DNA from 4 places in the Idiomarina sp. D18 genome. Region 4 is predicted to be linked to each of the others. Evidence: predicted binding sites of a transcription regulator. Region 4 holds the regulator's gene; each other region holds the start of a gene.

Region 1 (2,206 bases), 100 kb from region 4:
TAAATTGAAGAAAGAGCGGAGTTCCAAACGAATGCCGAACAGTATGCCCGACGTAGCCAACCAAACACAGGCCCAGACTGAAGGGACCTTAGATTGGGTAGGCATGAGCAATATCGAAGTACCTATGATGGTTGCAGCTTCTGACGCATCAGAGCGTCCTGTTGCAGCTCACGTTGAAGCTTTTGTTAATTTAAAAGACCCAAAAGCTAAAGGCATTCACATGTCTCGCCTTTATCTTCTTTTGGATCAACTATCAACCGAAGGTGAGTTAAGTCACGCTTCTTTGAAGCAATTGTTACGTGACTTTATTGAAAGCCATCAAGACATCAGTGATCGCGCCTTCATCAAGTTTGATTTTGATTATCACCTTCGTCGTGAATCACTGATTAGCCGCAAAAAAGGATGGAAAGCCTATCCGGTCAGTTTAACAGGTCGCTATGATGAAGGTCACCTGAATCTTGAGTTGGCGGTTGATGTGCCCTATTCGTCAACATGCCCATGCTCTGCCGCATTGGCTCGTCAACTTATCCAAGAAGCATTCGATGCAAAGTTTGCCGAGCAAGAGCATATTGATAAGGCGACTATCCATCAATGGCTTGGGACTACCGAAGGCATCGTTGCAACGCCACACAGTCAGCGCTCCACAGCGCAAGTCAAAGTAGCGCTGAGCGATAGCGTAGAAGAATTCCCGATTGTTGCACTGATCGATGCGATTGAAGACGCGCTTAAGACACCCGTTCAAGCAGCGGTTAAGCGTGAAGATGAGCAAGAGTTTGCGCGTCTAAATGGGCAGAACTTGATGTTCTGCGAAGATGCATCACGCAGATTACAGCACCGTCTTGTTCAAATGCCTATCTTTGAAGACTTCTGGGTACGCGTTAATCATTATGAATCATTACATGCGCATGACGCAGTGAGTGTGACCACTAAAGGTGTGAAAGGTGGTTATAGCTCATAAGGCTAAAATCATCGAATGCGCGATTAAAAAGCTTGGCAACCGCCAAGCTTTTTTACTTTTGGCACACTAGTTGCAGTAAATATCTCAGCAAATCATCCGTCAAACTTTTGTTGAGGTGTCACGATGGAAATTATTCTATTACTGTTCGTTGTTGTATTAATTGCTGTAGCTGTTGTTGCGAGTCGCATGTCAGAAAGCTATGTCCCCTATCCTTACAAGATGAAGGATGTCACTTTTTGCTCAGCACAAGAAGCACAATTTTTGACATTACTTGATAAAGCCGTCAGTGACGACTTTAGGATTTTTACCAAAGTTCGCTTGAGTGATCTTGTTTCCGTCAAAAGCGGTCTTTCTCGCGCTGCTCAAAAGGATGCGCAGACCAAGGCAAGTCAACGAATCCTCGATTACGTATTGTGTGATATTGAGACAATGGAAATCAAAGCCGTGATCGAGCTCGAGCCTGCATCGCCACAGCTGAACCAGCAAAAACGTAATCTATTTTTGAAGAATGCGCTCGGTGCTGCGGGCCTGCCATTTCTCCGCTTTAAAGCCCAACCGGGTTATCGCGTGGCAGAGTTAAAGCAGTATATACACGCTAAAATTCAGCAGGCGGAGCATATTAAAGCGGCTATCCCAGGTGATCAACAACGTCCAGCAACGGGCGAACACCATGGCAAGCACGGCCATGAATCACCTATTGCAGCTTAAGCCGACATTTGTAAGACTTCGTGTATGGATGCACACTTGCTCTCTTGGGTTTATCACCCTATCGTACTGGCCACATTAGCGCTCATTATTGAGCGCTTTTTTTCGTTGCCAGAACATTGGCATCCCCTGACGATCTTCCGCTTGTTTGCCAAGTTTCTGACAGATAAGGTATGTCACCAAGCCCACGGCAACACCCAGCAAACTGTCGCTGGAGCCTTGTTGCTTGGGCTTTTGCTACTAATATGTTTGCTTCCCGTGAGCATCATTCAAATGAGTGCCGAATTGCATGAGCTAACCGGTGTTGTCTGGCTTTGGTTTGCAATTAAATACAAACGTACATTAAATCAGACAAAACTCGCCGCTATGGCGCTGAATAAAGGGCAAAAACGTGCCGCTCGAGCTATCGTGAGTCGATTCGTCCCCTTTGACTGCGAACAGCTCAGTCAAATAGGCCTCGCCAAGGCAATTTTTGAGGTTCGTTTGCGGATTCTCGTTGTTAATGTACTCGCGCCTTTACTTGCTTGGTACGTATCGGGACCT
Region 2 (2,206 bases), 310 kb from region 4:
TTTTACGGACTCCTTTGATGCGCGATAATAGTTCGCCACCCTGACTTCGATCGACCAACGGAATTAAGCGATATCCGACTTCTAAACCGAGCGTATCCACGTGACGCACGTCGTCCCAACTGAGTTCCTTTTGCGCCAGCTGCTGTTGTTGCTCTTGCTGCTGTTGCTCAACCTGTTCAGTTTCTTGGCTCTCGGCATGACGCATTTTGTAATAAGCCGCGCCGGCCAATACAGCCGACATGGATAAAAAGGCAAAGTGCGGCATACCTGGAATAACACCCATCGCAAAGAGCACCGCACTTGAGATGACCAACACTTTAGGGTTGTTGATGAGCTGGAACACCACCGCATCACCCATATCTTTGGTGTCGTTCTCGCGCGTGATAATGATTGCTGTAGCCACAGAGAGTAAAAGTGCGGGGATCTGTGCTACCAAACCATCACCGATGGTGAGCAAGGTGTAAACCTCAATCGCCTGACCAAACGACAGGTTGTGCTGGATCATGCCAATTAAGAAACCACCCACCACGTTGATGAGCAATATTAAGATACCGGCAATGGCATCGCCCTTAACAAATTTACTGGCACCATCCATGGAGCCATAGAAGTCGGCTTCACGGGTAACATCACTTCGGCGCGCTTTGGCTTCCTCTTGATTGATTAATCCGGCATTGAGGTCAGCATCAATCGCCATTTGCTTGCCGGGCATCGCATCCAAAGTAAAACGCGCTGTCACCTCTGAGATACGCCCGGCGCCTTTAGTGATAACGATAAAATTGATAATAACCAAAATCGCAAACACCACCAAACCGACAGTATAGTTGCCACCGATAACCACACTACCGAACGCCTCAATAACACTACCGGCGGCACCGGGGCCTTCGTGACCATTCAGCAACACCACACGGGTGGAGGCCACGTTCAGTGACAGGCGCAAGACCGTGGCGATGAGTAGCACCGTAGGAAACGCGGCAAAATCGAGCGGGCGTTGGGTATAAACGGCGACCAACATCACTACGAGTGAGAGCGTGATAGAAAACGAAAACAACACGTCGAGTAAGAACGGCGGAATCGGTAGTACCACCATCGCCAATATTGCCATGACGGCGAGCGGGGTACCGAACCCTTTAATTAAGTGTGAGTTTGCCTGTGCTAACCCTTTTAAATTGTTCAGTTTTGCAGCACCACTTGCCATACTTCGTTTCCTGCGCGTCAAAAAAATGATTCTCTGCCGAACAGATACAAGTTTTATGCCAACACAATCAGCTTATCGCTTACGCTCGTATCGGATGACTCGGCTAGGTATTTCGGGTGTTTAGATTTAGCTTTGTGCGAGGTGTGATGTAAGAGGAACGAAGTGATGCCGAGTAGCTTGCTCGAATGGTCTGTCTGCTCTTTGTTGAGTTTAGTATTAATGGGCGCAGGCGTGCCCGCGATGCAAAATACCACCTCACAACTTGAGGCACGAGCGCTGGCGTTGCGCGGACTCAACTTGTTGCAAGCGTACCAAGCGCGCGCACAAGCGCAAAAACGTCATATTAAAGTGCCCCTGACATTCATTAAGCATGCGTTAGATACACGAGGGTGGCAGTTTTCGAGTAATTATGATGACGAGACGCGGCCGTTGACTTTTTATGCGCCGCAAGGATACGCCCGCGCCGGTCGTTTGAATATGCACAAAGGTGAGCTTCATTTACGCTGGGTGATTAGTGCCTTAGGTCGCGTACGCTATTGCAATGCCGGCACTGCCGAACTTCCGGGGGTTGCGACATGTGTTTAGCCCGATGTGCTGCAGCTCGCTATCGTCGTGGCATGGCGCTGATAGAGTTAATGGTGGCTTGCCTGCTAATGGCGCTGCTCGCTAGCTCATCGGTGCAAGTTATCCTTTGGCAGTTGACGACGGTAACATCGGCGCTAAAGCAAGCCCATACGCCACTTGAAATACACAGTCTGGCGTTGCAATTGGGCCGCGATATACTCGGCAGCCAGTCGATTACTTTACACTCGGGTTCCAACGGTCAGTCGTGCTATATCATCTTAACCGCAGCCGAAGATCAGGTGGGTTATCGGCTTAACGACGGTGTTTTGCAGTATCACGGTAATGCAGTTAATTGTGATGGGCGTGGTTGGCAGGGACTCTCTGTGGCACAGAGCGTACCCCTCACGCAATTTGAGATTATTTCAATGAACGCCGGCTATCTTATCC
Region 3 (2,206 bases), 760 kb from region 4:
GCCGGGAATAGCGGTCGGCTTGCCGTCCTTATATTTACCTCGTCGAGCGCCTAATAATAGAACACCCGCAAGCGCTGCTGATGCACCTGCCATGTGAACAATACCCGAGCCCGCAAAGTCGACAAAGCCTGCTTCAGCCAGAAATCCGCCTCCCCAGCTCCAGCTACCTTGAAAAGGATAAATAAAGGCTGACAGAACGACGGCAAAAATAAAGAACGCCAGTAATTTCATACGTTCAGCGACTGCACCAGAAACAATCGACATAGCTGTAGCGACAAACACACTTTGAAAGAAAAAGTCAGCATTGTCGGCGAAGTTGTCGGTACCACCAGCGCCATACATGAGAGTGTAGCCAATTATCAGGTAGGCGATACAGGCGAGCGCAAAAAGGACAATATTTTTAGTGAGTATCTCGGTGGTGTTTTTGCTGCGCACTAAACCCGCTTCTAGCATTGCGAAGCCGGCTGCCATCCACATGACTAATGCGCCTGACAACAAAATATATAGTGTATTTAATGCGTACTCTGTACTTGCGAGTGAAGCTGCATTCATCACGTATTCCTCCTAGCTACAGGGCTTCTTGGTCGACTTCACCGGTACGAATGCGTACACAGTGTTCGAGATGCGTCACGAAAATCTTGCCATCGCCGATGTTGCCGGTGTGGGCGGCTTCAGAGATAACCTCAACAGCCCGCTCTAGTTGGTCATCACTGACAGCAAGCTCTAGACGAATTTTGGGTAGAAAATCGACACGGTATTCAGCACCACGATAGAGTTCGGTATGACCTTTTTGACGACCAAACCCTCGTACTTCCGCGATCGTCATGCCGGTACAGCCGATATCCGCGAGTGCTTGTCGCACATCGTCTAATTTGAATGGCTTTATTAAAGCGGTAATCATTTTCATAACAGATCTCCGTTAATGTAGATAAATTGTTAATACAGGATTCGTGCCAGTAATTAAATCAAATTAAAACAAAGAGTTATGAATATCTTTGGGAAGAGTGCTCGTTAAGAAAGCATGGTTATGGTGCAGTTGCACTTCGAGGGTGCAGTTAAACAAAAGCAAATTGAGTTGAACCGAAGTTACGCAACAGGGATACTTGTATCATGCAACAGCGAAGTAGAGGACTGTACAAATGTTGGTAGGTAATCGCACCAGTGATTTAGTAGGGCAGACGGATTTGTTACGAGTGCACTCACTTTCAGAGCGCAGTGGCAGTAATATTTATTTAAAGTGTGAGTTTCAAAACCCTGGCGGCTCAATTAAGGATCGTGCTGCAAAGCAGCTGATAGAAGACGCTATGGAACGTGGTGAATTGAAGCCGGGTATGACAGTGGTCGAGGGGACTGCAGGCAATACCGGTATTGGGCTGGCATTAGTTGCCAAATCATTTGGTCTTAAAATGCTTGCGGTTATGCCCAATGATCAATCGCCAGAAAAAGAGCGCATGATTGCGTTACACGGCGGCCAGCTTAAGACGGTTGATCCAGTCCCCTTTAAAAACCCTAATCATTTTTATCATACGGCACGTCGTATCGCGGAAGAGCGTGATGACTGTTGGTGGGCTAATCAGTTTGAAAATACCAGTAATGCGCGTGCCCACTATTTGCACACTGGGCCAGAAATCTGGCAACAACTGAATGGTAACATTGATACCTTTGTTTCCGTTGCGGGTACGGGCGGCACCATCGGTGGTAACAGTCGTTATTTCAAGGAGAAAAACCCGAATATTGATGTCTGGCTTGCTGATCCGGACGGCTCTGGGATTTTTGAGTTTTTGCGAACCGGCGAGTATGTTTCGAACGGTAGTTCAATGACTGAAGGCATTGGCATCATGCGCTTGGTGGATAACTTTAAAGAAGCGCGTATCGACCATGCTGTTAACTTACCCGATCAAGATCTCATTAGTATCTCACGGTATGTGCGTGAGCAAGATGGAATCGTCTTAGGGAGTAGCTCAGCACTTAACCTGGCTGCTGCTTATGCAGCGGCGTTGAATGGTCAACGAGGACGTAACATTGTGACGTTTGCTTGCGATCTGGGCGAGCGCTCAGCCAGTAAACTCTACAACGATGATTATCTCAAGCAAAAGGGTTTAACTATTGAACCTGAGCCGATTGAACAATTAACCGAGCGCTATCAGCATTTAGGTGATCGTCTTATCGAGGTCAATTGGTCAGGAGATGACTCATGAAATGGATG
Region 4 (2,206 bases):
GCTGATAGTTTCTAACAAACGCTTTTTGCTTGCACCCTCGACTGCACATTTGGTGCAGTCGGGGCTCAAAAGATCGGACAATTGCATGATTTAGTGTTTTTTCAACTTTTCTTTGTGTTTAATCACTTGGCGATCGAGCTTGTTAATAAGCCCATCGATTGCCGCGTACATATCTTCGTGTTCTGCATCGGCGAAAATCTCTCCGCCATTGACGTGAAGCGTAGCTTCCGCTTTTTGAATCGTTTTTTCAACATTTAGGATGACGTGAACGTTGTTTATGTGGTCAAAGTGGCGCTCTAGTTTGGCAAATTTTGTATCCACGTATTCACGCAACGCGTCGGTAATATCAATGTGATGACCTGTTAGGTTGATTTGCATAACGTCTTCCTTCTACGGTTGAACAATATTAAAGCAGACTCTTCCGCTGGCTTGAAGAGGGAATATTGAGCGATTCGCGATATTTCGCGATCGTTCTCCTAGCTACTTGGATTCCCTGATCTGCGATGAGTTCAGCAATTTTGTTGTCGCTTAATGGTTTTGCGCGGTTCTCCGCGGCAACCAATTTTTTGATTAGCGCTCTTATAGCGGTACTTGAACACTCACCTCCTGTTTCGGTACTCACATGACTGGAAAAGAAGTACTTGAGTTCAAAGATGCCGCGGGGACAATGAAGGTATTTCTGAGTTGTAACGCGCGAAATCGTACTTTCGTGCATATCTACGGCTTCTGCGACATCATTCAGAACCATCGGCTTCATTGCCTCCTCACCATGCTCAAAAAAGCCTTGTTGGCGTTGAACGATACAATGTGCAACTTTAAGTAGCGTGTCGTTTCGACTCTCTAAGCTTTTTATAAACCAGCGTGCTTCCTGTGTGTGCTGCTTTATATACTGAGAGTCTGCACTTGATTTTGCCTGCCGACTCAGTGCTGCATATTCTTCGTTCACTCTTAATTTAGGTACGCTATCTGGATTTAATTCGACCACCCAACGACCATTCTTTTTAACCACGGAGATATCAGGGATAACGTATTCAGTTGGCTTTTGGTCGATTACATCTCCGGGATAAGGATTCAAGGTTTGAATCAACCGTAATGTACTTTTTAGTTCGGCCTCATCTATTCTTAGCTTGCGTTGCAGACCTTTGTAATCCCTTGCACCCATAAGTTCCATGTAATCGTTAATCAGGGTCAATGCCAGATTTTTATGGGGTGTTTCATCATTTAGTTGTTGTAATTGAATACTCAAACATTCTTGGATCGTGCGCGCCCCAACGCCGACCGGGTCAAAGCGCTGAATTCGCTTTAGCACCATAGCGACTTCTTCGACGTCAACCTCGGGGAGTGCAATGGCCTCAACGAGCTCTGTAACATCGGTCGTGAGATAACCGCGCTCATCGATAGACTCAATAATCGCGGTGGCGATAGCCGCATCCTCGTCGGTAAAGTGAGATAGCTGCATTTGCCATAACAGATGGTCATGCAGGGAGTCGTTGGTTTCGCCTTGGTAAACATCATGTTCACCATCAAATGACTGGCTAGAGCTTAAGCTGCTGGAGGGCGTGGTTGAGGTATAGGTATCGTCCCAAGTGCTGTCTAATGGTAAATCGTCAGGCAGAGATTGCTCGTTCAGCGCATCAGACGTTTCTTTTTGGCTATCGTCATTTTTAGCTTGTTGAGAAGACTCTTGAGGCGCGTCGTCGGCCTCGTTCTCTACCTCAAGTAAGGGGTTACTATCTAAGGCTTCTTGAATCTCAGCTTGTAGATCGAGCGATGAGAGTTGCAACAACCGAATGGCTTGTTGTAATTGTGGGGTCATCGTCAATTGTTGACCCATTTTTAGTTGCAAACTTTGTTTCATCTGATTATCCCGGCCTCACTTGTGCTCCGTTACAAGGTGAACTGCTCACCGAGGTAGACATCTTTAACCTGTTGGTTTGACAATACGCTATTTGCATCACCGCTGGCAATCAGTTCCCCGTGACTAACGATATAAGCATGCTCGCATACTGACAACGTTTCGCGCACGTTATGGTCGGTAATCAACACGCCTATGCCACGGTGCTTGAGGTGTTCGATAATTTTTTTGATATCCAAGACTGAAATGGGGTCAACACCTGCAAACGGCTCATCAAGCAATATGAACGTCGGATCAGCGGCAAGCGCTCGAGCAATTTCAACCCGTCGCCGTTCACCCCCCGATAAGCTC

Evidence for each region. Region 4 encodes sigma-54, which starts transcription at its own class of promoters, with help from an activator protein. Its sites were predicted from a motif close to GTTGGCACGNNNNTNGNNT; they were not measured.
Region 1: AC3AP5_RS09780 (DUF2726 domain-containing protein) is a predicted target of sigma-54. The motif match lies at 1,016-1,034, and genes of this name have one in related genera.
Region 2: flhA (flagellar biosynthesis protein FlhA) is a predicted target of sigma-54. The motif match lies at 1,240-1,258, and genes of this name have one in related genera.
Region 3: AC3AP5_RS00530 (P-II family nitrogen regulator) is a predicted target of sigma-54. The motif match lies at 940-958, and genes of this name have one in related genera.

Annotation. Positions count from the first base shown of each region.
Region 1 covers NZ_CM173240.1:2,025,409-2,027,614, forward strand. The annotation lists gene folE2 (GTP cyclohydrolase FolE2) at 32-958, shown strand; gene AC3AP5_RS09780 (DUF2726 domain-containing protein) at 1,082-1,666, shown strand; gene AC3AP5_RS09785 (cobalamin biosynthesis protein) at 1,691-2,206, shown strand, end outside.
Region 2 covers NZ_CM173240.1:1,819,645-1,821,850, forward strand. The annotation lists gene flhA (flagellar biosynthesis protein FlhA) at 1-1,195, opposite strand, end outside; gene AC3AP5_RS08840 (hypothetical protein) at 1,361-1,780, shown strand; gene AC3AP5_RS08845 (PulJ/GspJ family protein) at 1,771-2,206, shown strand, end outside.
Region 3 covers NZ_CM173240.1:118,809-121,014, forward strand. The annotation lists gene AC3AP5_RS00525 (ammonium transporter family protein) at 1-552, opposite strand, end outside; gene AC3AP5_RS00530 (P-II family nitrogen regulator) at 569-907, opposite strand; gene AC3AP5_RS00535 (cysteine synthase A) at 1,140-2,198, shown strand; gene glpQ (glycerophosphodiester phosphodiesterase) at 2,195-2,206, shown strand, end outside.
Region 4 covers NZ_CM173240.1:2,125,700-2,127,905, reverse strand. The annotation lists gene ptsN (PTS IIA-like nitrogen regulatory protein PtsN) at 1-87, opposite strand, end outside; gene hpf (ribosome hibernation promoting factor) at 91-378, opposite strand; gene AC3AP5_RS10270 (RNA polymerase factor sigma-54) at 407-1,858, opposite strand; gene lptB (LPS export ABC transporter ATP-binding protein) at 1,888-2,206, opposite strand, start outside.